3 regions of the Caldimonas hydrothermalis genome follow, and region 1 is predicted to be linked to each of the others. Evidence: predicted binding sites of a transcription regulator. Region 1 holds the regulator's gene; each other region holds the start of a gene.

Evidence for each region. Region 1 encodes FNR, which switches genes on or off when oxygen is low (the NO sensors DNR and NnrR bind a similar motif). Its sites were predicted from a motif close to TTGATNNNNATCAA; they were not measured.
Region 2: the regulator FNR is predicted to act here: its motif matches at 4,775-4,788, upstream of AC1ECW_RS10070 (putative zinc-binding protein).
Region 3: the regulator FNR is predicted to act here: its motif matches at 2,329-2,342, upstream of AC1ECW_RS14545 (hemerythrin domain-containing protein).

The regions. Positions count from the first base shown of each region.
Region 1 is NZ_JBWQXA010000012.1:38,776-46,573, forward strand. It holds gene AC1ECW_RS14075 (sulfite exporter TauE/SafE family protein) at 1-653, opposite strand, end outside; gene hemN (oxygen-independent coproporphyrinogen III oxidase) at 656-2,062, opposite strand; gene fnr (fumarate/nitrate reduction transcriptional regulator Fnr) at 2,304-3,050, shown strand; gene AC1ECW_RS14090 (hypothetical protein) at 3,067-3,309, opposite strand; gene AC1ECW_RS14095 (hypothetical protein) at 3,354-3,647, opposite strand; gene ccoG (cytochrome c oxidase accessory protein CcoG) at 3,671-5,062, opposite strand; gene ccoP (cytochrome-c oxidase, cbb3-type subunit III) at 5,157-6,071, opposite strand; gene AC1ECW_RS14110 (cbb3-type cytochrome oxidase subunit 3) at 6,091-6,228, opposite strand; gene ccoO (cytochrome-c oxidase, cbb3-type subunit II) at 6,245-6,874, opposite strand; gene ccoN (cytochrome-c oxidase, cbb3-type subunit I) at 6,905-7,798, opposite strand, start outside.
Region 2 is NZ_JBWQXA010000006.1:208,443-216,240, reverse strand. It holds gene ubiU (ubiquinone anaerobic biosynthesis protein UbiU) at 1-871, shown strand, start outside; gene AC1ECW_RS10095 (U32 family peptidase) at 1,006-1,932, shown strand; gene ubiT (ubiquinone anaerobic biosynthesis accessory factor UbiT) at 1,929-2,357, shown strand; gene AC1ECW_RS10085 (cupin domain-containing protein) at 2,358-2,690, opposite strand; gene AC1ECW_RS10080 (hypothetical protein) at 2,740-3,852, opposite strand; gene AC1ECW_RS10075 (metal-sulfur cluster assembly factor) at 3,849-4,166, opposite strand; gene AC1ECW_RS10070 (putative zinc-binding protein) at 4,216-4,662, opposite strand; gene AC1ECW_RS10065 (adenosylcobalamin-dependent ribonucleoside-diphosphate reductase) at 4,912-7,798, shown strand, end outside.
Region 3 is NZ_JBWQXA010000013.1:26,188-33,985, forward strand. It holds gene AC1ECW_RS14540 (PAS domain-containing protein) at 1-1,685, shown strand, start outside; gene AC1ECW_RS14545 (hemerythrin domain-containing protein) at 1,666-2,235, opposite strand; gene AC1ECW_RS14550 (Crp/Fnr family transcriptional regulator) at 2,494-3,264, shown strand; gene xdhC (xanthine dehydrogenase accessory protein XdhC) at 3,271-4,083, opposite strand; gene xdhB (xanthine dehydrogenase molybdopterin binding subunit) at 4,083-6,512, opposite strand; gene xdhA (xanthine dehydrogenase small subunit) at 6,522-7,798, opposite strand, start outside.

The DNA.
Region 1 (7,798 bases):
ATCCACAGGCCATGCCCCAGCGCCCAGGCCGAGGTGGCGGCCAGGATCGCGCCGGCGGCACGCACCGCCCAGGTTCCCCGGACCGCCAAGGCTTGTCCGCGCAGGCGCTGCCAGGCCAGCGCCACGGCCTGCAGGCCCAACGCGGAACCCAGCGCGAAGGCCAGCATCACCGCGGCCCCTTCGGCCACGGAGGACCCAAGGGCCGCCACCATCAGGGCCGAGTACAGCAAGCCGCAGGGCAGCAGCACCCACAGCAGGCCGGCAGCCAGCGGAACGGCTGCGCCGTGCGCGAGCCACCCTCCCAGGCTGGCGTGGCGCAGGCGCTGCCAGACGCGATGGGCCAGAGCGTCGAGCCAATACGGCTGACGGCCCCGCCACAGCAGGGCCAGCCCCAGCGTGATCACCGCCACATGGAACATGGCCCAGAAGGGCTTGAGCACGCTGACCTGCGCAGCCCCCCACTGCAAGGCCTGCACCGCGCCGGCCGCCAGCGCGCCAGCCGCGCCATAGCCCAGCAGGCGCCCGGCCTGGAACGCCCACAGACGCGCTCCGGTGCGACCGATGGCCAGCGTGGCGGCACCGCACATCGCCGTGCAGTGCACGCTGCCGGCCAGGCCCATCAGCCAGGCGCTGAACAGCAAGGCGGAGTTCATCCTCAAATGATGCGTGAAAAGCGCTCGCGGCTGCGTTCGGCCTGCAGGTATTTGTCAAAGACCATCGCAATGCCGCGCACGACGTACCACCCGGCCGGTGACACGTGGAGGCCGTCGGCTTCGATGCGCAACAGCCCCTGTTCGGCCATCGGCTCGAGCTGGGCCAGCTCGGCGGCGAAATAGCGGCGGAAGTCGATCAGGTAGGACAGCTCGATCGACTCGAAGGCGACGTGGCCCTGGCACATCAGCGCCATGATGACCGCCCGGCGTACGAGGTCGTCGCGGGTGAGTGCCAGGCCGCGCGCCACCGGAAACTGGCCCTGGCGCAGGGCATCGTAGTACTCGGGCAGGGTTTTCGCATTCTGGCTGTAGTGGCTGCCCAGCCGGCCGATCGCCGACACGCCCAGGGCGATCAGGTCGGAATCGGGCTGGGTGCTGTAGCCCTGGAAATTGCGGTGCAGCCGGCCCTGGCGTTTGGCCACGGCGAGTGCATCGGTGTGCAGGGCAAAGTGATCCATGCCGATGTAGTCGTAGCCGGCCCGGGCAAAGCTCGCGATGGCCGCAGACAGCATGGCCAGCTTGTCCGCCGCACCGGGCAGCTCCGCGGCCTGGATGCGCCGCTGCGGCTTGAAGCGCGCCGGCAGGTGGGCATAGCCGTACAGTGCGATGCGGTCGGGGCGCAATTGGCCGATGAGCTCCAGCGTGCGGGCAAAGGAGGCCGCGGTCTGACGAGGCAGCCCGTAGATCAGGTCGGCGTTGACCGATTCGATGCCGAGCTCGCGCGCGCGCTCGATCAGCCCGGCGACGCTGTCGAAGGCCTGCACGCGATGCACCGCCTTCTGTACCTCGGGATCGAAATCCTGGACGCCCAGGCTGATGCGGTTGAAGCCGAGGGATACCAGGCGGGACAGCCGCTCAGGCGAGACGGTGCGGGGATCGACCTCGATGCTGTACTCTCCGCCGGGTACCAGCCGGAAGGCCGAGCGCAGGCTCTGCATCAGCCTTGCCAGCTCCTCGTCGCTGAGAAAGGTGGGCGTGCCCCCACCGAGGTGAAGCTGGCTGACCGGCTGCTCACGACCCAGGGCGTCGACATACAGCCCGATCTCGCGCTCCAGGGCATCGAGGTATTCGGCCGCCCGCTCGTGATGGCGGGTGATGATCTTGTTGCAGGCGCAGTAGTAGCACACCGACTCGCAAAACGGAATGTGCACGTACAAAGACAACGCCGCCCGCCGCCCGCCCAGGGGGCCCACCCCACCCGCCCGTTGGGCCAGGGCCTGCTCGAGCTGGGCCGGCCCGAAGGCTTCGACGAAGCGGTCGGCCGTGGGGTAGGAGGTGTAACGGGGCCCGGGAACGTCGAAACGTTGCAAGACGTCGGGGGAGATCGGCAGGGCGGGGTCGGGCGTCATGGCGGCACTGTGCCAGAGCCATCGGCGCGGGACTTGATCTTGCTCAAGTCCCTGCCGGGGGGGCTCCTGAACAATCGGTTGCATTGCCTGAGGAGCATCAATCATGTCGCTCGACACGACCCCCGACACCGGCCTGGCGCCCTTCTGGGCCCCCTCGGCCTGCGCCACCGCCCGGACTTCGCGACCTGCCGGCGGGAACATCCGGTCCCGAAGCGTGTCTGGGGACGCCCAGGGGTCCATAATGAACGTCAAGGAGAGGCCGACGCGCATGATCAAACTCGAAACCCTCAAGGTCGCCTGCTCGAGCTGCAATTTGCGCGAGCTGTGTCTGCCGGTGGGCCTGTCACGCCCCAACCTCGAGAAGCTGGATCACATGGTGGCCTCGCGCCGCAGCGTCAAGCGCGGCGAGGCTCTGTTCCATGCCGGCGACCCATTCCAGTCGCTGTATGCCGTGCGTACGGGCTTCTTCAAGACACGGGTGTCCTCGGAGGACGGGCGCGACCAGGTCACGGGCTTCCAGATGGCCGGGGAGCTGCTGGGGCTGGATGCCATCAGCCAGGACCGGCACACCTGCGACGCGGTGGCGCTGGAGGATTCGCAGGTCTGCGTGATCCCCTACCAGCAGCTCGAACATCTCTCACGTGAGTTCACGGAGTTGCAGAGTTCGTTCCACAAGATCATGAGCCGTGAGATCGTGCGCGACCATGGCGTGATGCTGCTGCTGGGCAGCATGCGCGCTGAGGAGCGGCTGGCGGCCTTCCTGCTCAACCTCACGCAGCGCCTGCAGGCGCGAGGCTTTTCACCCTCCTCGCTGATTCTGCGCATGACCCGCGAGGAGATCGGCAGTTACCTGGGCCTGAAGCTGGAGACGGTCAGCCGCACCTTCTCGAAGTTTCAGGAAGACGGCCTGCTGGAGGTCAAGCAGCGCCAGATCCGCATCCTGGACGAGGACGGTTTGCGCCGCCTCATCAACCACAGCACCTGCTGAGCCGCGCGCGCCGGGTTCAGGCGCCCTCGCGCCCTCGCTCCGGCGGGCGGGCCAGCATCTGCATCATCGCGCCGGCCACAATGAAGGCTGCCCAGAAGAAAAAGAAGGCCAGCGAATAGACCGCCGAGGCCGAGAGGTCGACCGGGGCGCCGCCGAACCAGTGCAGGTCCTGCGGATCGACCATCGCGAACACCACCATCTCGACGACGCCGGCCATCAGGAAGGCTGGCCAGAGGATGCTCATCCAGGACAGTTTCATCGCCCGCTCGCCTTGCCGGGGGAAAGAGTGCGCCACCGGCCGTCTCATTCGCCTCGGCCCGGCAGGGCCGAGACGGGCGTGGCGGTGTGGTTGCGTGCCTGGTGCGCGGGCATCAGCCTGAGGTCGCCCTGCCCGCCAGTGCCAGCGCCGGAAGCCGCGGTCGCGGCGGGCCCGCGCTGCAGCACCGGGTCGGGGTGCCCGATGGCCAGGATGATCGTGACGACACAGGCGGCTACGACGGCCAGCGGCCCGCCAACCACCAGCCACATCGTCGGTTCACGCCACCACGGCGCAGCCGGCGGCCGGGGGTCGGGATGCTTGGCAAGTGGTCGGCGCATGGGATTCTCCTCGGGTGGGCCACTCAACGCGGCACCAGGAACGTGGATCGCTCATTCACGCTGCGCTCGGGCTCGTCGCCCTGGGCCAGGCGATCGATGCGGAACTCGATCGGACTGGAGCGGCCGCGCAGCGGCTCGGCATGGTGCGGCGGCAACTGGACGCGCACGGCCAGCCAGCGCGCGGCCGCACTGTCCACCTCGATTTGCGGTTCGGAGACCACGCGCAGGCCTTCCAGGCCGGACACGCTGACCCGGTATCGCTGAGGCTGCTCGAGCGCGTTCATGATCTGCAGACGATAGACGTTTTCGATGTAGCCGTCCTCGACGATGCGCGCCAGCGCCCCGCGATCGCGGATCACGTCCACCTTGAAGGGGCTGCGCAGCACCAGGCTGCCGACGAAGGCGGCGCTGATGAGTGCGAGGATGGCGGTGTAGACGAGCACCCGCGGGCGCAGCACCCGCCTGAACATCTGGGCCCGCGTCCAGCCTTGGGCCATGCCGTTCTGGGTGGAGTAGCGGATCAGCCCACGCGGGTAGTTCATCTTGTCCATCACGCCGTTGCATACATCGATGCAGGCAGCGCAGCCGATGCACTCGTACTGCAGGCCCTTGCGGATGTCGATGCCGGTGGGGCAGACTTGAACGCACAGGGTGCAGTCGATGCAGTGGCCCAGTCCGAGCTGCTTCGGATCGGCCTTGCGGGGGCGCGAGCCACGCGGTTCGCCTCGGGCCTCATCGTAGGTGATGATCATGGTGTCCCGGTCGAACATCGCACTCTGGAAGCGCGCGTAGGGACACATGTACTTGCACACCTGCTCGCGCAGGTAGCCGGCATTGCCGTAGGTGGCCAAGCCGTAGAAAAGGATCCAGAACCATTCCCAGGGCCCCAGGCCCAGGCTGAGGACCGACGCGCCGAGCTCCCGGATCGGCGTGAAGTAGCCGACGAAGGTGAAGCCGGTCCACAGGCCGATGGCGATCCACACGGCCTGCTTGGCGGTCTTGCGCCAGAGCTTTTCGAGGGTCCATGGGCCCTGGTCGAGCCGCATGCGCGCGGTGCGGTCGCCCTCGATCCTGCGCTCCACCCACATGTAGATCTCGGTGTACACCGTCTGCGGGCAGGCATAGCCGCACCACAGTCGCCCGCCCACCGCCGTGAAGAGGAACAGCGCGTAGGCGCTGATGATCAGCAGCGCCGCGAGGTAGATGAAGTCCTGAGGGTACAGGACCAGTCCGAAGATGTAGAAGCGCCGTGCAGCCAGGTCGAAGAGCACCGCCTGTCGTTCGTTCCATTCCAGCCAGGGCAGCCCATAAAAGACGAGCTGGGTGATCCACACCAGCGCCCAGCGCCACGCGGCAAACCAGCCGTGGACGGCGCGGGCGTAGATCTTCTCCTGCTTCTGGTACAGCGACACCATCTGGCTGGCGGCGTCGCCGTCCTCGGGCGCGGGCTGGATCGGGATGACCCGTGATTCGGTGCTGCTCAAGGAAGGGAACCGTCGATGCGAGGGGTCAGCGGGATGAGGCGGCGCCGGTGCGTGACAGGCCCCAGACGTAAGCGGCCAGCACGTGAATCTGCGGCTCGGTGAGTTTGCCGGCATGCGGCGGCATCACATTGGTCTTGCCGTTGGTGATGATGTTCATGATGGCCTGCTCTCCCCAGCCGTGCAGCCAGATGCGGTCGGTGAGGTTGGGGGCCCCCATGGTGGGGTTGCCCTTGCCGTCGGCGCCGTGGCAGGCAGCGCACACGCCAAACTTGGCGCGGCCGAGCTGGGCGGCGATGGGGTCGTGCGGGCTGCCCGACAGGCTCATCACGTAGTGGGCCACGTTGCGCACGTTCTCGCCGCCGCCCACGGCCTGCCCCATCGGGGGCATCACCCCCGTGCGGCCCTGGGCGATGGTGGTCTTGATGGCCTCATGCGAGCCTCCCCACAGCCAGTCCCCATCGGTGAGGTTGGGGAAGCCCCGACTGCCGCGGGCGTCAGACCCGTGGCACTGGGCGCACCAGTTCACGTACAGGCGCTCGCCGATGCCCATGGCCTGCGGATCGGCCACAAGTGCCTCGGCCTCCTTGCCTTCGAACTGGGCATACACGGGCTCGAGCTGGGCTGTTGCCTTGGCCATCTCGCTCTCGTACTGGCCGGCCTGCGACCAGCCCCAGGTGCCCGGGTAGCTGCCCAGGCCCGGATAGAAGACCAGATAGACCGCCGAGAACACGATGGTGATGACGAACAGACCCATCCACCAGCGCGGCAGAGGATTGTTCAGCTCCTTGAGGTCGCCGTCCCAGACATGGCCGGTCGTGTTGTCATGGGCCATGACCTTGCGCTTGGACGCCACCAGCAGCAGCACCAGGCAGGCGACGATGCTGACGATGGTGGTGACGGCGATGAAGGTCGACCAGCCGTCGTTGAAGAAATCGCTCATGTTGACGTCCCGGCTTGGGCTATTCGGATTGGAAGGGCAGTCGGGCGGCCTCGTCGAAGCGCTCCCGGTTGCGGCGGGCATAGGCCCAGCCGCAGATGCCGATGAAGGTCAGTAGCGACACCACCGTCACGATGATGCGCAGGTCGTTCACGTCGATGTCCATCGTCGGTCCCTCACTTCATGGCGGTGCCGAGCACCTGGAGGTAGGCGATCACGGCATCCATCTCGGTCTTGCCCTTGAGCTCGTCGCTCGACTTGGCAATTTCCTCATCGCTGTAGGGCACGCCCAGGCGGCGCAGGGCGCGCATGCGAGGCGCAGCGTCCTGGGGGTCGAGCACGGTCTTGTCCAGCCAGGGGTAAGCAGGCATGTTGGACTCGGGCACCAGGTCGCGCGGGTTGATCAGGTGGATGCGGTGCCATTCGTCGCTGTAGCGGCCGCCCACGCGGTGCAGGTCGGGGCCGGTGCGCTTGCTGCCCCACTGGAAGGGGTGGTCGTAGACGAACTCGCCGGCCGTGGAGTACGGACCGTAGCGCAGCGTCTCGGCGCGGAAAGGGCGCACCATCTGCGAGTGGCAGCCATAGCAGCCCTCGCGGACGTAGATGTCGCGGCCCACCAGTTGCAGCGGGGTGTAGGGCTTCAGGCCCTCGACCGCCTGGGTGGTGGAGCGCTGGAAGAACAGCGGCACGATCTCGACCAGGCCGCCGACCGACACCACCAGGATGATCAGCACGATCATCAGGAAGTTGTTGGTCTCGATTCTTTCGTGGGTGAAGAAGCCGGGCTTGTTGTGGGAGTCAGCCATGATGATTCCTTGTTCTCTTGGGTCCGGGCCTCAGGCCGCCGCAGGCTTCATCGCCGGAATGGCGACCTCGGACGGACGGCCGTTGCGCACGGTCATCACCACGTTCCAGGCCATCACGCCCATGCCGGCGAGGTAGAGGATGCCGCCCAGCAGCCGGATCACGTAGAAGGGATAGGTGGCCTTCACGCTTTCGACGAAGCTGTAGGTGAGCGTGCCGTCGGGGTTGACGGCGCGCCACATCAGGCCCTGCATGACGCCGGCGATCCACATCGCCGCGATGTAGAGCACGATGCCAATGGTGGCGATCCAGAAGTGCAGCTCGATGGCGCGCACGCTGTACATCTGCTTGCGGCCGAACAGGCGCGGCACGAGGTAATACAACGAGCCCATCGTGATCAGGCCCACCCAACCCAACGCGCCGGAGTGCACGTGACCCACCGTCCAGTCGGTGTAGTGGCTCAGTGCATTGACGGTCTTGATCGACATCATCGGGCCCTCGAAGGTGCTCATGCCGTAGAAAGACAGCGAGACGATCAGGAACTTCAGAATGGGGTCGTCACGCAGCTTGTGCCAGGCTCCCGAGAGGGTCATGATCCCGTTGATCATGCCGCCCCAGCTGGGCGCCAGCAGGATGAGCGAGAACAACATGCCCACGCTTTGCGCCCAGTCGGGCAGCGCGGTGTAGTGCAGATGGTGGGGGCCCGCCCACATGTAGGTGAAGATCAGGGCCCAGAAGTGCACGATGGACAGTCGGTAGCTGTACACCGGGCGCTCGGCCTGCTTGGGGATGAAGTAGTACATCATCCCGAGGAAGCCGGCCGTCAGGAAGAAGCCCACGGCGTTGTGGCCGTACCACCACTGCACCATGGCGTCTTGCACGCCAGCGTACGCCGAATAGCTCTTCATGAAACTCACCGGCATGGC
Region 2 (7,798 bases), on a different contig from region 1:
CGATGTGGCCCAGGCGCGCGAGGGCATTGCCTACGCCCACCGGCGCGGCGCCCAGGTGCTGATGGCCCTGAACACCTATGCCGACGCACGCGAGCCCGAGCGCTGGTGGCGCGCTGTCGATGTGGCGGCCGATCTCGGGGCCGATGCCTTGATCTGCGCCGACGTGGCCGTGCTGGCCTATGCGCGCGACCATCAGCCCTCGCTGCGCCTGCACCTGTCGGTGCAGGCCTCGGCCACCACCTACGAGGCCATCGAGTTCTACCGCGAGCGCTACGGCATCCAGCGGGCCGTGCTGCCGCGCGTACTCACCTTGTCGCAGGTGGGCCATGTGGCCCGCCACACCCGGGCCGAGGTCGAGGTCTTCGGCTTCGGCAGCCTGTGCGTGATGGTCGAGGGGCGCTGCGCGCTGTCGTCCTATGCCACCGGCCAGTCACCCAACACGGCGGGCGTGTGCTCGCCGCCGTCGGCCGTGCGCTGGGCCGAGGGGCCCCAGGGCGTGCAGGCGCGGCTGAACGACGTGCTCATCGACGTGTACGCGCCCGACGAGCCGCGCGGCTACCCCACGCTGTGCAAGGGTCGCTTCCAGGTGGACGGCGTGCGCGACTACGCGCTGGAAGAACCCACCAGCCTCAACACCCTGGCCGTGTTGCCGCAACTGATGGAGATCGGCGTGGCCGCGATCAAGATCGAGGGCCGCCAGCGCAGCCCCGCTTACGTCGAGCAGGTCACGCGCGTGTGGCGCCAGGCCATCGACCATTGTGCCGCGCAACCGGCGCGCTACACCGTCCAGCCCCAATGGGTGGCTGTCCTGGGCCGCTGGGCCGAAGGCCAGCAGCACACCCTCGGCGCGTACAACCGACCCTGGCAATAGATGACGATCACCCCCTACGGCCTGCGGCCGCCCCCTGCAAGGGGGCAACACCAGTGGACCGGCGCAGCCGGATCCACGGTGTTCGCTCGGCCAGCCCTTCCGATCGCGGTGCCCGGCGCTTCATGAGACTTCACATGCACGCACACAAGATGTTCTGGACGGTTGGCCCGGTGCTGTACTACTGGCCGCGCAAGACCCTGATCGAGTTCTATGCCGGGATCGCCGATTCGCCCGCCGACACCGTGGTGCTCGGGGAGGTGGTGTGCTCGCGGCGTCATGAGATGAAGCTCGACGACTGGCGCGACCTCGGGCGCGATCTGGCCGCCGCCGGCAAGGAGGTGGTGCTGGCCAGCCAGGCGCTGATCGAATCCGAGTCCGAGTTGCGCAGCCTGCGCCGCATCGCCGATCAAGGCGACTTCCTGGTCGAGGCGGGCGATGCCTCGGCCTTGCGTCTGCTGGCCGGCCGGCCCTTCGTGCTGGGCCCGCATGTCAACGTCTACAGCCGTCCGGCGCTGGCCGAACATGCCCGCCTGGGCGCCGTGCGCTGGGTGGCACCGCTGGAGCTGCCACTCGATGCCATTGCACGCATCAACCCGGCCGAGCAACCAGTGTGCACGTCACGCAACGTTCCGCTGGCCACCGAGGTGTTCGGCTTTGGGCGTATGCCACTGGCCTTCTCGGCGCGTTGCTTCACCGCCCGTCACTTCCACGTGCCCAAGGACGAATGCGGCTTCCGCTGTCTGGAGCATCCCGATGGTCTGCTGCTGTCCACCACCGAGGGCGAGCCCTTCCTGGCGCTCAATGGCATCCAGACGCAGTCGGCTGCGCAGCATTGCTTGATCGGTGAAGCGCAGGCCCTGCGCGCCGCAGGCGTGCGCCGCCTTCGCCTGTCGCCGTGCAGTCACCGCTTCACCGACGTGCTGCAGTGGTTCGACCGTGTCTATCACCAGGGCACACGGGTGGATGAGGCCCGCATCGCCCTGGATGCCCTGAGCCTGCCCGGTGGGCTCGTCAACGGCTTCGTCCACCGGCAGGCCGGTCTGCAACAGGTGTTCGCATGAGTTCCTCCGCTTCGGCCCGTTGGCCTGCGCCGCCTCAGGCCCTGCGTGCGCTGGTGCGGCGCCTGCCCATCCGCCCGCCGTCGCAGGCGCTGGCCCTGGCGCTCAACCGCCTGCTGCGGCCTCGCCTGGGCGAGGCAGAGCGCGCCTTGCTGTCGCACCGGGTGGTCGAGATCGCCGTGTCCGACCTGGGGCTGCGCTGCCGGCTGCGCCTGGACGAGCGTGGCTTTCACCCGGCGCCCGAAGGCAGCGATGTGACACTGCGCATCACCGCCGATGCGGCCAGCTACCTGCGCTTGATGCGCGGGCAGGAGGATGCCGATCGCCTCTTCTTCGAGCGCGCCCTGGTGATGGAAGGTGACACCGAATACGGTCTCATCCTGAAGAACACGCTCGACGCGCTGGGCCCGCTGTGGCCGCCGCGCTGATCACGGTCCGCCCAGCCGCACAGTCACCAGCAGCGAACAATCGGTGTGCGCATGCACGGCATGCGGCTCGCCACCGGGCAGCAGCATGAGCTGTTGTGCCTTGAGCACCCGGTTGCCCTCGGCGGTGGTCACCACCGCTTCCCCCTCCAGCCCCTGGAGGGTGATCTCGCCCGGCACCCGGTGTTCTGGCAGCGACTGGCCGGCGCGCAGCACCACCCGCATCAACTGCAGCCGCGCCGTCTTGATCAGGCTGGTGCTGGGGGTGCGCGCGATCGCCGGGCCCAGGGGCTGCAGGTCGATCACGTCGCGGGGCTGGGCATGGGGCAGGGCCATCGCAAACTCCTGGAGGTGAGGGACATCATGGACCGGCCGGCCCCGAGGTTCAAGTCTTTCGCCCCATCCACACGCCGGCGAGCATGGCCGACGCAAACCACACGATGGCCCATGCGTGCCCGGCACCGGCCCAGGCCAGCGCCGTCGCATGACCGGCCATCAAGGCGACGATGCGCAGCACGAGGCTGGCACTGAGGAGCACGATGGCCCAGCGGGCCCAGGACACATAGGCCGGCCGCAGTCGGGCCAAAGCCGACAGGATGATGGGCGCGTGGCCGAACACCATGGCGAAGACGAAGCCCAACCACAAGGCGTGGCCGGCGGCCTGGGAGGCCGTGGACACGCCCGCCAGACCGGCCAGGCCCAGCAACGCCGCGAGGCCCAGCCACACATAGCCCACGCTCAGGCTCTGCGCCGTGTGGCCGGGCCATTGCGCGGATCCCCATTGGCGCGGCGCGAAATCCCAGCGCAGCAGCCACAGGGCCAGCATCGCGCAGGCGGCCCACCACAGCCCGGAGGCGAGGGCAGCGCCCCCGGTGTTCGCCACGGCATCGACCAGCCCCAGCAGCACGGCCGCCAGGGCCCCACCCACCACCACGACGAAGCCCACCTGCACGGCTTGCGGCAGCCGGCGCATCTGCATCAGCTCGCGCCGCTCGCCGGCGATGGTGAACACCAGGAAGGCCATCCAGGCCCGCAGGGCCGCCTCGGGGGCATTCAAGGCCCAGGCCGCCACACCGAGCCCCCAGCAGGCAGCCCCCAGGGCCTCGACCCCCAGGTGTAGCGACCAGGCCCGCGTGTATCCGGCCCACAGGTAGAGCCCCACCAGGACGATGCTGGCCAGCGCCCACAGCCCCAGGGCCAGCGGCGCCGCGCCGGCTCCCCAGGCCGCCACGCCGCCCAACCCGGCCAGCAGCGGCACGATGTAGCCGCTTGCATGGCGCAAGGCCACGGCCCGTTCCAGCGAGATGAGCGTGCCGAAGAAGCCGCAGACCATGACCGCGCCATGCAGACCCACGGCGCCGACTCCCATGCTGCCCCAGCCCAGGCGTGCCAGCCCGCCGCCCAGCCCCTGAACCAGGTTGGCGGCGGCCAGCAGGGCACACAGCGCCACGGCCACACGCCGCAGTGCAATCCCGGAATTCGACGCGGAAGGATTCACCAGCCAAAGCGTGCCCTGAGGGCCGGGCTGAGACGCTCAGGGCTCCAGGGGGTGTCCCAGTCCATTTGCACGTCCACCGGGACATCCTCCGGGCAGGCCCGGCGCACGGCTTCGGTGGCGTCTTCGATCATCACGTCGGCCATGGGACAGGTGGCGCTGGTGGGGATGAGGGTCACCTGCACGCCCTCGGGGCTGCAGCGGATCGATTCCACGAGACCCAGGTCCACGATGCTCTCGCCGATTTCAGGGTCGTGCACCTTCTGCAGCACGGCACGCAGCGCGGCTTCGTCGGGCAAGGCAGGGGAGGGGGGCATGTCGGGCGTCGGTGTCACGCAACCATCATCGCTGCTGAACAGGCCAGATTCAAGCCCCCGCGCACCGGCAGGCCCCCGTGCCGCCGCATCCTGAGGGGGTGGGCGACGTGAGGGCGCTCATGGCCTGCACGCGCTCGCGCACGTCGGCATAGGCGGCCTCGGCCTGTGCCGTGTCGAAGTCGGCGTGGTAGGTCTTGCGCACCCCGTGTTCGCCCAGCTGCACGTGGGCCGTGGGCACGATGCCGTGGCGCGCCAGGCTGTGGCGGACACAGGCCAGCGCACACCCGTCGATGGCGAGGATGGGCCGGCCCGACTGCGCTGCCTCCTTGAGCTTGCGCACCAGCGGCGGCACGTCGCCGCCTATGCCGGCAATGCAGGACATCTCGGCATGGCCTTCGTGGTCCAGGCGCAGCGCGAGGTGGTTGGCCATCTGTGCCACGCTGGAGCAGCCGGAGCAGGAGTACACGAGGGTCAGTGCATCGATCGGTCGGGTCATGGCCATGTGTCCTTCATGCAAGCGGTCCGGGATGACAAGCTAACGGCCCGAAGGCAGCAGGGGATTGCCCTGCATCAAGCCCCGAAGGTTCCAGGGCCCGAAATAGGCACTTGTGATGCACATCAACCGATCGACGTGCGCGTCGGCGTACCGTGCGCTGCGCCGACCCTGACGCCGATGCGGCCGCCTCTCGACAGCCGCGCCCAAACCGAATTCAATCTCATCAAGGCCCGCACAGGAGACCCTTTCATGCAAGACACCCCGTCTCAAGCCCGTGCCGTCGCCGCCAACCTGCCTGCCCAGGCGATTAGCGAGGAGGTGCTGCTCGAAAAGTACGCCAAGGGCAACGAGCGCACGCTCGACGAGGTGCGCGCCCGAGTGGCGCGGGCCTTGGCCGAGGTCGAGGCGCCTGAGCAGCGCGCGCTGTGGCAGCAGCGCTTCCTCGACGCCCAGCGCCAGGGCTTCATCCCGGCCGGGCGCATCCTCTCGGCCGCCGGCACCGAGCTGTCGGCCACGCTGATCAACTGCTTTGTGCAGCCGGTGGGCGACTCCATCTCGCACTTGGACGAAGGCCACCCTGGCATTTACACCGCGCTGACCGAAGCGGCCGAGACCATGCGCCGCGGCGGCGGCGTGGGCTATGACTTCTCGCGCATCCGCCCGCGCGGCGCCTGGGTGGGAAGCACCCAGTCCAGCGCTTCCGGGCCGGTGAGCTACATGCGCGTGTTCGACCGCTCCTGCGAGACGGTCGAATCGGCCGGGGCCCGCCGCGGAGCCCAAATGGGCGTGCTGCGCTGCGACCACCCCGACGTGGAGGAGTTCATCCATGCCAAGGACAGCGGTGACCTGCGCAACTTCAACATTTCGGTGGCCGTGACCGACGCCTTCATGCAGGCCGTGGAAGCCGGCACCGAGGTGGAACTGGTGCACCGCGCCGAACCCGGCCCGGCCCAGAAAGCGGCCGGCGCCCACCAGCGTTCCGACGGCCTGTGGGTCTACCGCCGCGTTGCCGCGCGCGAACTGTGGGACCAGATCATGCGGTCCACCTACGACCATGCCGAACCCGGCGTGCTCTTCATCGACCGCATCAACGACGACAACAACCTCGGGTACTGCGAGACGATCGCGAGCACCAACCCGTGCGCCGAGCAACCCCTGCCCCCCTACGGCTGCTGCTGCCTGGGCTCCATCGACCTCACACGCTTCGTGCGCGAGCCCTTCGAGCCCGGGGCCCGCTTCGACGAGGCGTCCTTTGCCGAGTTGTGCCGCGTGGCCGTGCGCATGCTCGACAATGTGCTCGACGTGACCTACTGGCCGCTGCCCCAGCAGCGGGAGGAGGCCCGCCACAAGCGCCGCGTGGGCCTGGGCTTCACCGGTCTGGGCGACGCCCTGGTGATGCTGGGCCAGCGCTATGACACGGCGCAGGCGCGCGCCACCGCACGCCGCATCAGCGAGGTGATGCGCGATGCCGCCTACGAAGCCTCGGTGGCGCTGGCGCAGGAGCGAGGGCCCTTCCCATTGTTCAACGCCGATCTCTACCTCTCACGCGGCGCCTTCGCCTCGCGCCTGCCACAGCCGCTGAAGGACCGCATCCGCGCCCATGGCATCCGCAACTCGCACCTGCTGTCCATCGCGCCCACCGGCACCATCAGCCTGGCCTTTGCCGACAACGCCAGCAACGGCATCGAGCCCGCCTTCAGTTGGACCTATACCCGCAAGAAGCGCATGCCCGACGGCACCTTCAAGGAATACACCGTCGAAGACCATGCGTGGCGTCTGTACCGCCACCTGAAGGGCGAGGACGCGCCGCTCACCGAGGCCTTCGTCACCGCGCTGGAAATGAGCGCCAGCGCCCACCAGGAAATGGTGGCCGCCGTCGCGCCGTGCATCGACACCGCCATCTCCAAAACCGTGAACGTGCCGGCCGACTATCCCTATGCCGACTTTCAGGACCTGTACCTGCGTGCCTGGAAATCCGGCCTCAAGGGCCTGGCCACCTACCGGCCCAATGCCGTGCTGGGCTCGGTGTTGAGCGTGGCGTCCACCACGCCCCAGCCCCAGGCGCTGGTGGCTGACGACGCCAACCGCCGCATGACGCTCGACCGCCCGCCCGCCCCCGTGCTGGCCTCGCTGCGCTGGCCGGGCCGGCCGGACCTGCCGGCCGGCAACCCGGCCTGGACCTACATGATCCGCCACCCCTTCGGCGAATTCGCTCTCTTCGTGGGCGAGATCACCGACGAGCTGACGGCCGCCCAGCCCGCCGGCTTGCAGGCCGGCGGTCGCTCGTCAGGCACGGGCGAGTCCGCAGGGACTCACCCGGTCCGGACTCGCCCCTTCGAAGTGTGGGTGAACGGTGCCGAGCAGCCGCGCGGCCTGGGGGCCATGGCCAAGACCCTGTCGATGGATCTGCGCGCCAACGACAGCGCCTGGCTGCAACTCAAGCTCGACGCCTTGGCGACCGTGGCCGAGGAGCGTGCCTTCGACATGCCTTTCCCTCCGCACGGAGAGCCGCGCCGTTTCCCCGGTGTGGTAGCCGCCACGGCGGCCGTCATCCGCTGGCGCTGCGAACAGCTCGGCGTGTGGAAGGACAGCGCCCTGGAGCGCGCCACGCCGGTGCTCGACGCCATGTTCAGCCGCGACGAACCGCGCACCGGCACCTCGGGCACCCTGGCCTGGTCGGTGGACATCGACAACCCCGCCACCGGCGAGTCGTTCACGCTCACGCTCAAGGAAGTGACCCTGCCCGGCCCCGATGGCACACCCGTCACCCGGCCTTGCGCCATGGGCCTGTCGGGCAACTATCCGCGCGCGATGGACGGCCTGGCCCGCGTGCTTTCGCTCGACATGCGCGTGATCGACCCGGCCTGGATCGGCATGAAGCTGCGCAAGCTGCTCAACTACGCCGAACCTCTGGGCCACTTCATGGCCTTCGTGCCCGGCCTGCCCCACGGCGAACGCCGCCAGCAGACCTGGCCCTCCACCGTGGCCTACATGGCCCGTCTCATCATCCACCGCTACGCCCTGTTGGGCGTGCTGGATGAAGACGGCTTCCCCGTGCGCGAGATGGGCATCCTGCAGGCGCCGCATGCCGAAGGCTCGCCACCCAAGGCCACCGCCCCCATGGCCGGCAGCCGCT
Region 3 (7,798 bases), on a different contig from region 1:
AGGAGGAGGTGCTGCACCAGCTCCGTTTCATCGAAGAACTGGTCGAAATCATCCCGAACCCGGTCTACTTCAAGGATGCGCTGGGCCGCTACATCGGCTGCAACCGGGCCTGTGAGGACCTCTTCGGCGTGCGCCGCGAGGACTTCCTGGGCCGCACCGCGCGCGACGTCCTGGGCAGCGGCGGCGCCGACGAGGAGGTGCACGATCAGCGCCTGTTCGCCAGTGGTGGAGTGCAGACCTTCGAGACGCGCCTGGCCCTGCCCTCGGGCGAGATGCGCGAACTGATCCACAGCCGCACCCTGTTCACGGGAGCCCAGGGCCAGGTGGGCGGCATCCTCGGTGTGGTGACCGACATCACGCAGCACAAGCAGGTGGAGGCCGCCCTGCGTGAGGCCAAGACCGCTGCCGAGGCGGCCAGCCGGGCCAAGAGCGAGTTCCTCGCCAACATGAGCCACGAGATCCGCACGCCGATGAACGGCATCATGGGCCTGGTGGACCTCACGCTGGACACCCCGCTGAACGAGACACAGCGCCGCTACCTGACGCTGGTGAAGTCCTCGTCCACGTCGCTGCTGAACATCCTCAACGACATCCTCGACCTCTCGCGCATCGAGGCCGGGCGCCTCACCGTGGAGCAGCTCGGCTTCGACCTGCAGGCACTGCTGCACGAGGTGCTGGCGCCGCTGGAGCCGCGCGCGGCCGACAAGGGCCTGAGCCTGCGGTGCACGGTGGCGCCCGAACTGCCGTCGCAGCTTGTGAGCGACCCGCTGAGGCTGCGTCAGATCCTGGTCAACCTGGTGGGCAATGCCATCAAGTTCACGCGCCAGGGCCGGGTGGACGTGACGGCCTGGCCTGAAGGCCGTGGCGGCTCGGCGGTGCTGCACCTGTGCGTGGCCGACACCGGCGTGGGTATCGCGCCGGACAAGCTCGATCGCATCTTCGAGTCCTTCACCCAGGCCGACAGCTCCACCACCCGCGAGTTTGGCGGCACCGGGCTGGGGTTGACGATCTCGCGCCGGCTGGCGCAGGCGCTGGGCGGACAGCTGTGGGCCGAAAGCGAGCTCGGTGTGGGCAGCCGCTTCCACCTGACCTTGCCGCTGCTGCCCCTGGTCCCGTCGGCCCAGTCGGCGGGTGATGACGAACTCCTGCAGAGCTGGGGCACGGCCGCGTCCACCACGGTCAATGTTTCGCGCGACAAGGCGCGCTCGCGCTATGAGTCCACCGGCTACCTGGGTTTGGCCGGGCTGGAGACCGACGAGGGGTTGCCCGAGGATGCCCAGGGCCTGCACGTGCTGCTGGTGGACGACCACGCGGTCAACCGCTTCATCGCCAGCCAGATGATCCGGCGCTGCGGCCACCAGGTCGCGGCGGCGGTGACCGCCGAGGAGGCGCTGGCGCTGTGCGATGCGCAGGAGTTCGACCTGATCTTCCTGGACCTGCAGATCCCCGGGATGAGCGGCATCGAACTCACCCACCGCATCCGGGCCCTGCAGGCCCAGTACGGCTGGCGCTGCCCGATCGTGGCCCTCACGGCACGGGCCATGCCGATGGACCGGGCCCGTTGCATGGATGCGGGCATGGACGACTATCTCACCAAGCCGGTCGATCAGGAGCGCCTGCAGGGCGTGCTGCGCCTGGTGGCCAGCGCCCGTCAGCAACCGGCTTTCAGCGTGTCGCGGCGGTAGGGCCGGTGGAGACCACCCCCCGACGCGAGGCCATCTCCAGCCCCATCGCCGCCTGGTCCCGTGCGCTCAGCCGGCCGCGGGCCGCGGGGTAGATCACGGTCTCCTCCAGCGCGATGTGGCTGTCGTACAGCCCGATGAAGCGCTGCAGCAGTTCCAGTTCCTGGTGCGAGAAGTCGGCTTCCTGGCCCTGCGCGATGCGCTGCAGCGCCTCGCGCAGGCCCTGCCAGAGATGGTGCATCAGCCGGTGGTCCTGCTGGAGCCGGCGCACCGCGGCGTGCACCGCAGCATGGGCCGCGTCCCGGGGCAGGGCCAGCAGCGGCGGGAAGACATGGCGCTCCTCGTCTTCGTGGTGGTGCGGGGCGGCCACGTCGAAATAGCGCAGCACATCGGCCGCGGCCTGGCGGGCCGGCGCGTCGTTGCCCACCCGGTGCAGATGCTCGGCCAGGCGCTGCAACAGGGCCACGCTGCGTTGCACGCGTTCATGGCAGGCCTCGAGCATCTCGAAGGGCTGGTCGAAGCCGACGGCGGGAGACTGGAAACCGGGAAGCATGGCGGCGCTGCAGGGCCCGGTGCGATGGGCCCGGGGGTGTCGGCCATTGTGCGCGCAATGCCCTGAGCGGGGGAAGGTGCGGGCCGATGGGCCTTGCGGTGGATCAAGTTTCGTTCCTGGGGAGAACCCGCAGGCCGTGGGAGGCCGGGCCGGTGCAGATCGGCTTTCTTGAGCCAACGCAATACCCGCCGCGGGCCGAACTGAGACAGTCGGGGCTCGACGATCTCCGGGTGTGTGGAGCAGACGATGAACAGGCTCATGGACCGATACCGAGGCCATCCCGCCGGCGCGGCCCAGCGTGAGCGGGGCATTCCTTTCGACGCCAGGGTGGCGCTGCTACAGGCCGCGCTGGCGCCGGCGCGGGTCACCCGCGAGGCGGCACAGGCCCTGGCCGCTGTGGCACGCGAACACCTGCTGGAGGGGGGGCAGGTGGTCTTCGATCGCACCCAGAGGGGCTTGGCGCTGTGGTTGGTGGTCTCGGGCCAAGTGGCGCTGGGCACGCTGCGCGAGGGGCGGCTCGCCCAGCAGACCCGGCTGGTGGAGCCCGGTCAGTGGCTCGATGTGGCCAGCGCCTGGCTGGACGCTCGCTACCTCGAAGATGCGGTGACCCAGGGCGAGGCGCTGCTGTGGTCCTTCGATGGCGAGGCGGTGCGCGAGTGCTGCATGGACCACCCCAGCCTCGCCGACGGCCTGGTGCGCGCGCTGGCTCGCCGGGTGCGCTGCCTGACCGAAGGCACCCTGGGCCTGATGCTCAAGGATGCCGAGGCCCGCTGCGCAACCTGGCTGCTGGAGCATGCCGAGCTGCGTCCCGGCAGCGAGGGCGGCAAGACCGCCCTGGTGGCGCTGCGCGAACGCAAGCGGGCCATCGCCTCGCAACTGGCCGTGACCCCCGAGACCTTCTCGCGCGTGCTGCGCCAGTTGCGCGAGCGCCAGGTCATTGACGTGGCGGGCTATACCGTGAAAGTGCTGGACGTCGAGGCGCTGCGCCGCGTGGCCGGCTCGCCGCCGGGCGAACACGCGGCTGCGTGAGATGACTCAGCTGGCGGCCGGGGAGGTGGTGGCCTGCAGCAACTCGGCCGCCACCGCCACCGCGATCACCTCGGGCGCCTTGCCCTCGATGCCCGGCACGCCGATCGGGCAGCGCATGCGCGCGATCACCTCCGGCGCGATGCCCCGTTCGACCAGCCGGTGCTCGAAGCGCGCCCGCTTGGTTTTCGAACCGATCAAGCCGAAATAGCGGAAGTCGCCGCGGCGCAGGATGGCCTCGGTGATGCGCAGATCCAGGTCGTGCTGGTGCGTCATCACGAGGTAGCAGGCCCCGGGCGGGGCGCGGTCGACCTCGGCCTCCACGCCGTCCACGCAGATGCGCTCGACATGGGCCGCTTCGCTCCCCGGGGCTTCGGTGGGGAAGGCGTCGTCGCGCTCGTCGATCCACTGCACCTCACAGGGCAGGGTCGCCAGCAGGCGCACCAGGGCGCGCCCGACATGGCCGGCCCCATAGAGCTGCAGCACGAAGCGCGGTGCCTCGACGGCCCAGTCGGCCCAGGCGGCTTCGTCCAGCGGGGTAAAGCGCAGCACGACCACGCCGCCGCAGCACTGGCCCAGGCGCGGGCCCAGCGGGAAGCGCTGCGTGAAGGCCGTCCATCCCGGCTGGGCCAGGGCCTCGCGTGCCAGACGGATGGCCTCGAACTCCAGGTGGCCGCCCCCGATGGTGCCGGCCACCTCGGCGGCCGAGACCAGCATGCGCGTGCCGGCCTCGCGCGGGGCCGAGCCCTGGGTGTGGTCCACGCTCACCACCACGGCCGCAAGGCCACGGTCCAGCCAGGTGCGGGCGGTCTGGCGCACCATCAGGCGGCCCGCCGCACGGCCTCGACGGCCGCCAGGATGGCCTCGGGCGTGGCCGGTGCGCGCAGCGGCGGATCGACACGGTGGCCGCCCACGGCCGAGATGGCATCGCGGATCGCGAAGAACACCGAGAAGGGCAGCAGCAGCGGCGGCTCGCCCACCGCCTTGGAGCGATGGATGCTGTCCTCCCGGTTCTCGGCATCGAACAGCCGCACGTTGAACACCGGCGGCACGTCGTTGGCCGTGGGGATCTTGTAGGTGCTCGGTGCGTGCGTCATCAGCCGGCCGCTCACCGGATGCCACCACAGCTCCTCGGTGGTGAGCCAGCCCATGCCCTGGATGAAAGCGCCTTCCACTTGGCCGATGTCCACGGCCGGGTTGAGCGAGCGACCGGCGTCGTACAGCACGTCGGCGCGCAGCGTGCGCGCCTCGCCGGTGAGCGTGTCCACGATCACTTCGGACACGGCGGCTCCATAGGCGAAATAGTAGAAGGGGCGGCCTTTGAGGGTCTTCGGGTCCCAGTGGATCTTGGGCGTGGCGTAGAAGCCGTCGCTCCACAACTGCACGCGCGCCAGGTAGGCCTCCCATACCAGCTCGTGGAACGGCAGGCTGCGGCCGCCCACGCTCACGGTGTCGTTGGCAAAGCGCACCTCCTGCGGCGAGCCGCCATACCGGCTGGCGGCAAATGCGGCCAGCCGCTGCCGGATCTGGCGGGCGGCGTCCTGGGCCGCCTTGCCGTTGAGGTCGCTGCCGGTGGAGGCCGCGGTGGCCGAGGTGTTGGCCACCTTGTCGGTGTCCGTGGCGCTGCAGCGCACGCGCTCGAAGTTCACGCCCAGCTCATGGGCCACCACCTGGGCCACCTTGGTGTTCAGGCCCTGGCCCATCTCGGTGCCGCCGTGGTTCACCAGGATGGAGCCGTCGTTGTAGACGTGCACCAGCGCACCGGCCTGGTTGAAGTGCGGCACGTTGAAGGAGATGCCGAACTTCACCGGCGTGAGTGCGAGGCCCTTTTTCAGCACGGGGCTCGCGTCATTGAAGGCCCGCACGGCCTCGCGCCGGGCGCGGTAGTCCGAGCTGCGCTCCAGGGCGTCCACCAGCTCGTGGATCACGTTGTCCTCGACCGGCTGGCCGTAAGGGGTGGTCTGGCCTTCGCGGGCATAGAAATTGAGCTTGCGCACGTCCAGCGGGTCGCGGCCGAGGTCGCGCGCGATGGAGTCGAGGATCTGCTCGATCGCGATCGCGCCTTGCGGGCCACCGAAGCCGCGGAAGGCCGTGTTGCTCTGCGTGTTCGTCTTGGCCGAGTAGCCATGGATCGCCACCTCGGGCAGCCAGTAGGCATTGTCGAAGTGGCACAGCGCGCGGGTCATCACCGGCCCGGAGAGATCGGCCGAAAAGCCCGCGCGCGACACCATGTCGATCCGGGCTGCCAGCACGCGGCCCTCGTCGTCGTAGGCCACCTCGTAGTCGTAGTGGAAACAGTGGCGCCGGCCGGTGATGAGGAAATCGTCGTCCCGGTCCACGCGCAGCTTGACCGGGCGGCGCAGTGTGCGCGCTGCCACGGCCGCCACGCAGGCGAACAGCGCCGACTGCGACTCCTTGCCGCCAAAGCCGCCGCCCATGCGCCGGCATTCCACGCGCACATGATGGGCCTGCAGGCCCAGGGCTTGCGCCACCACATGCTGCATCTCGGTGGGGTGCTGGGTCGAGCACTGCACCAGCATGCCCTCGTCTTCGAGGGGGCGGGCGTAGGCGATCTGGCCTTCCAGGTAGAACTGCTCCTGGCCCCCCACGTCGAACACGCCCTTGAGCTTGCGCGGTGCCCGGGCCAGCACCTGCTCGAGCGCGCCCGGTGCGCTTTCGCGCCTCATGTGCATGGGCGGCAGCACGTAGCGGCCGGCCGCATGCGCGGCTTGCGGGGTGAGCACAGCCGGCAGGCTCTCGTAGGTCACCACCTCGGGCTGCCGGGCCAGGGCCGCGGCACGCCGGGCGGCTTCGACCGAGGTGGCTACCACCGCAAACACGGGCTGGCCCACGTACTGCACCAGACCGTCGGCCAGGATGGGGTCGTCGCCCTTCACGATGGGGGCGACATCGTTGGTGCCGGGGATGTCGCGCGCGGTGTAGACCGCCACGACACCCGGTTGCGCCCGCACGGGGTCGAGGTTCAGCGCGGTGATGCGCGCATGGGCCTCGCGTGACAGACCAAGCGCCGCATACAGCGTGCCGGCCACCTCGGGGATGTCGTCGGTGTAGGTGGCCTCGCCGGCCACGTGCAGGTGGGCCGATTCGTGGGGGCGGCTCACCCCCACGCGGGCCCCGGCGCGCAGGCGCCGCGCCTCGTCGTCGGCATCGATGCGCAGGGCCACGTTGTCCCGGTAGGCGGGGAAGGGCTCGCTGGGGTTCAGTTCGGTCAGGTCGGCACGCTTGTTCATGGCAAGTCCTCACACGTCGGCCGGGGCGGGCAGGGCGTGCGGCATGTCCTGCCACACCATCACGGGGGCCGCGCCGGGGCGGGTGTCGTGCCAGGCCCGCAGGATCAGGTTGCCCGCCACCCTCAGCCGGTACTCGGCCGTGGCCCGCATGTCGGTCAACGGCTGGTAGTCCTGCGAGAGCGCCTGCATTGCAGCCTGCACACGCTCGTGCGACCAGGGCCCGCCGCGTAGCGCGGCCTCGGCATGGGGGGCGCGGCGCACCGTGGCGGCCATGCCGCCGTAGGCCAGGCGCACGTCACGCACGGTGTCGCCGTCCAGCCACAGCGACAACCCCAGGCACACCGCCGAGATGTCGCTGTCGTAGCGCTTGCTGATCTTGTAGCCGCGCACCACCTGCCCGGCCTGGGGCAGGGGCACCTCCAGCGCCTGCACGAACTCGCCGGGCTCCAGCGCGTTCTTCATGTAGTCGAGGTAGAAGTCGGCGAGCATCAGGCGGCGCACCCGTGGGCCGCACCGCAGCACGATGCGCGCATCCAGCGCGATGAGCGCCGGGGCGCTGTCGCCGATGGGTGAGCCATTGGCCACGTTGCCCCCCATGGTGCCGGCATGCCGGATCGGCGGCGAGGCAAAGCGCAGCCACAGCTCGGCCAGGCTTGGATACTGCGCCACCAGGGCGCTCCAGGCGGCCTCGAGCGTCGCGCCCGCGCCGATGTGCAGCAGGCCGTCGCGCCGCTCAATGCGCTTGAGCTCGGCGACCTCGCCCACGTAGATGAGGTCACCGAGATCGCGCCTCTGCTTGGTGACCCACAGGCCCACGTCGGTGGAGCCGGCCAGCAGCCGGGCCTGCGGATGGGCCAGGCGCAGCTCGGCCAGTTCGGCCAGCGTGCGCGGGGCAAAGAAGCGGCCTGTGCCTTCGGGGGAGGCGAGCTGCGCGCCCTGGTCGCCGGCCAGGCTGCGCAGCGCTTGTTCGATGGGCGCGGTGTCGAAGCTCACGGCCGGCAGGTCGAACATGCGCTCGCCCGCGTCCAGGATGGGCCGGTAGCCGGTGCACCGGCACAGGTTGCCCGACAGGTCGTCGGCCAGTTGCTGACGGCTGGGCCGCCCGGCGGCACCGCCGCCGTGGCGTTCGTAGCTGTGCCACAGCGACATCACGAAGCCCGGGGTGCAAAAGCCGCACTGCGAGCCGTGGCATTCGACCAGGGCCTGCTGCACCGGGTGCAGGCGGCCGCCGGCCAGACGCTTGAGATCCTCCACCGTGAACAGGGCCTTGCCGTCCAGTGTCGGCA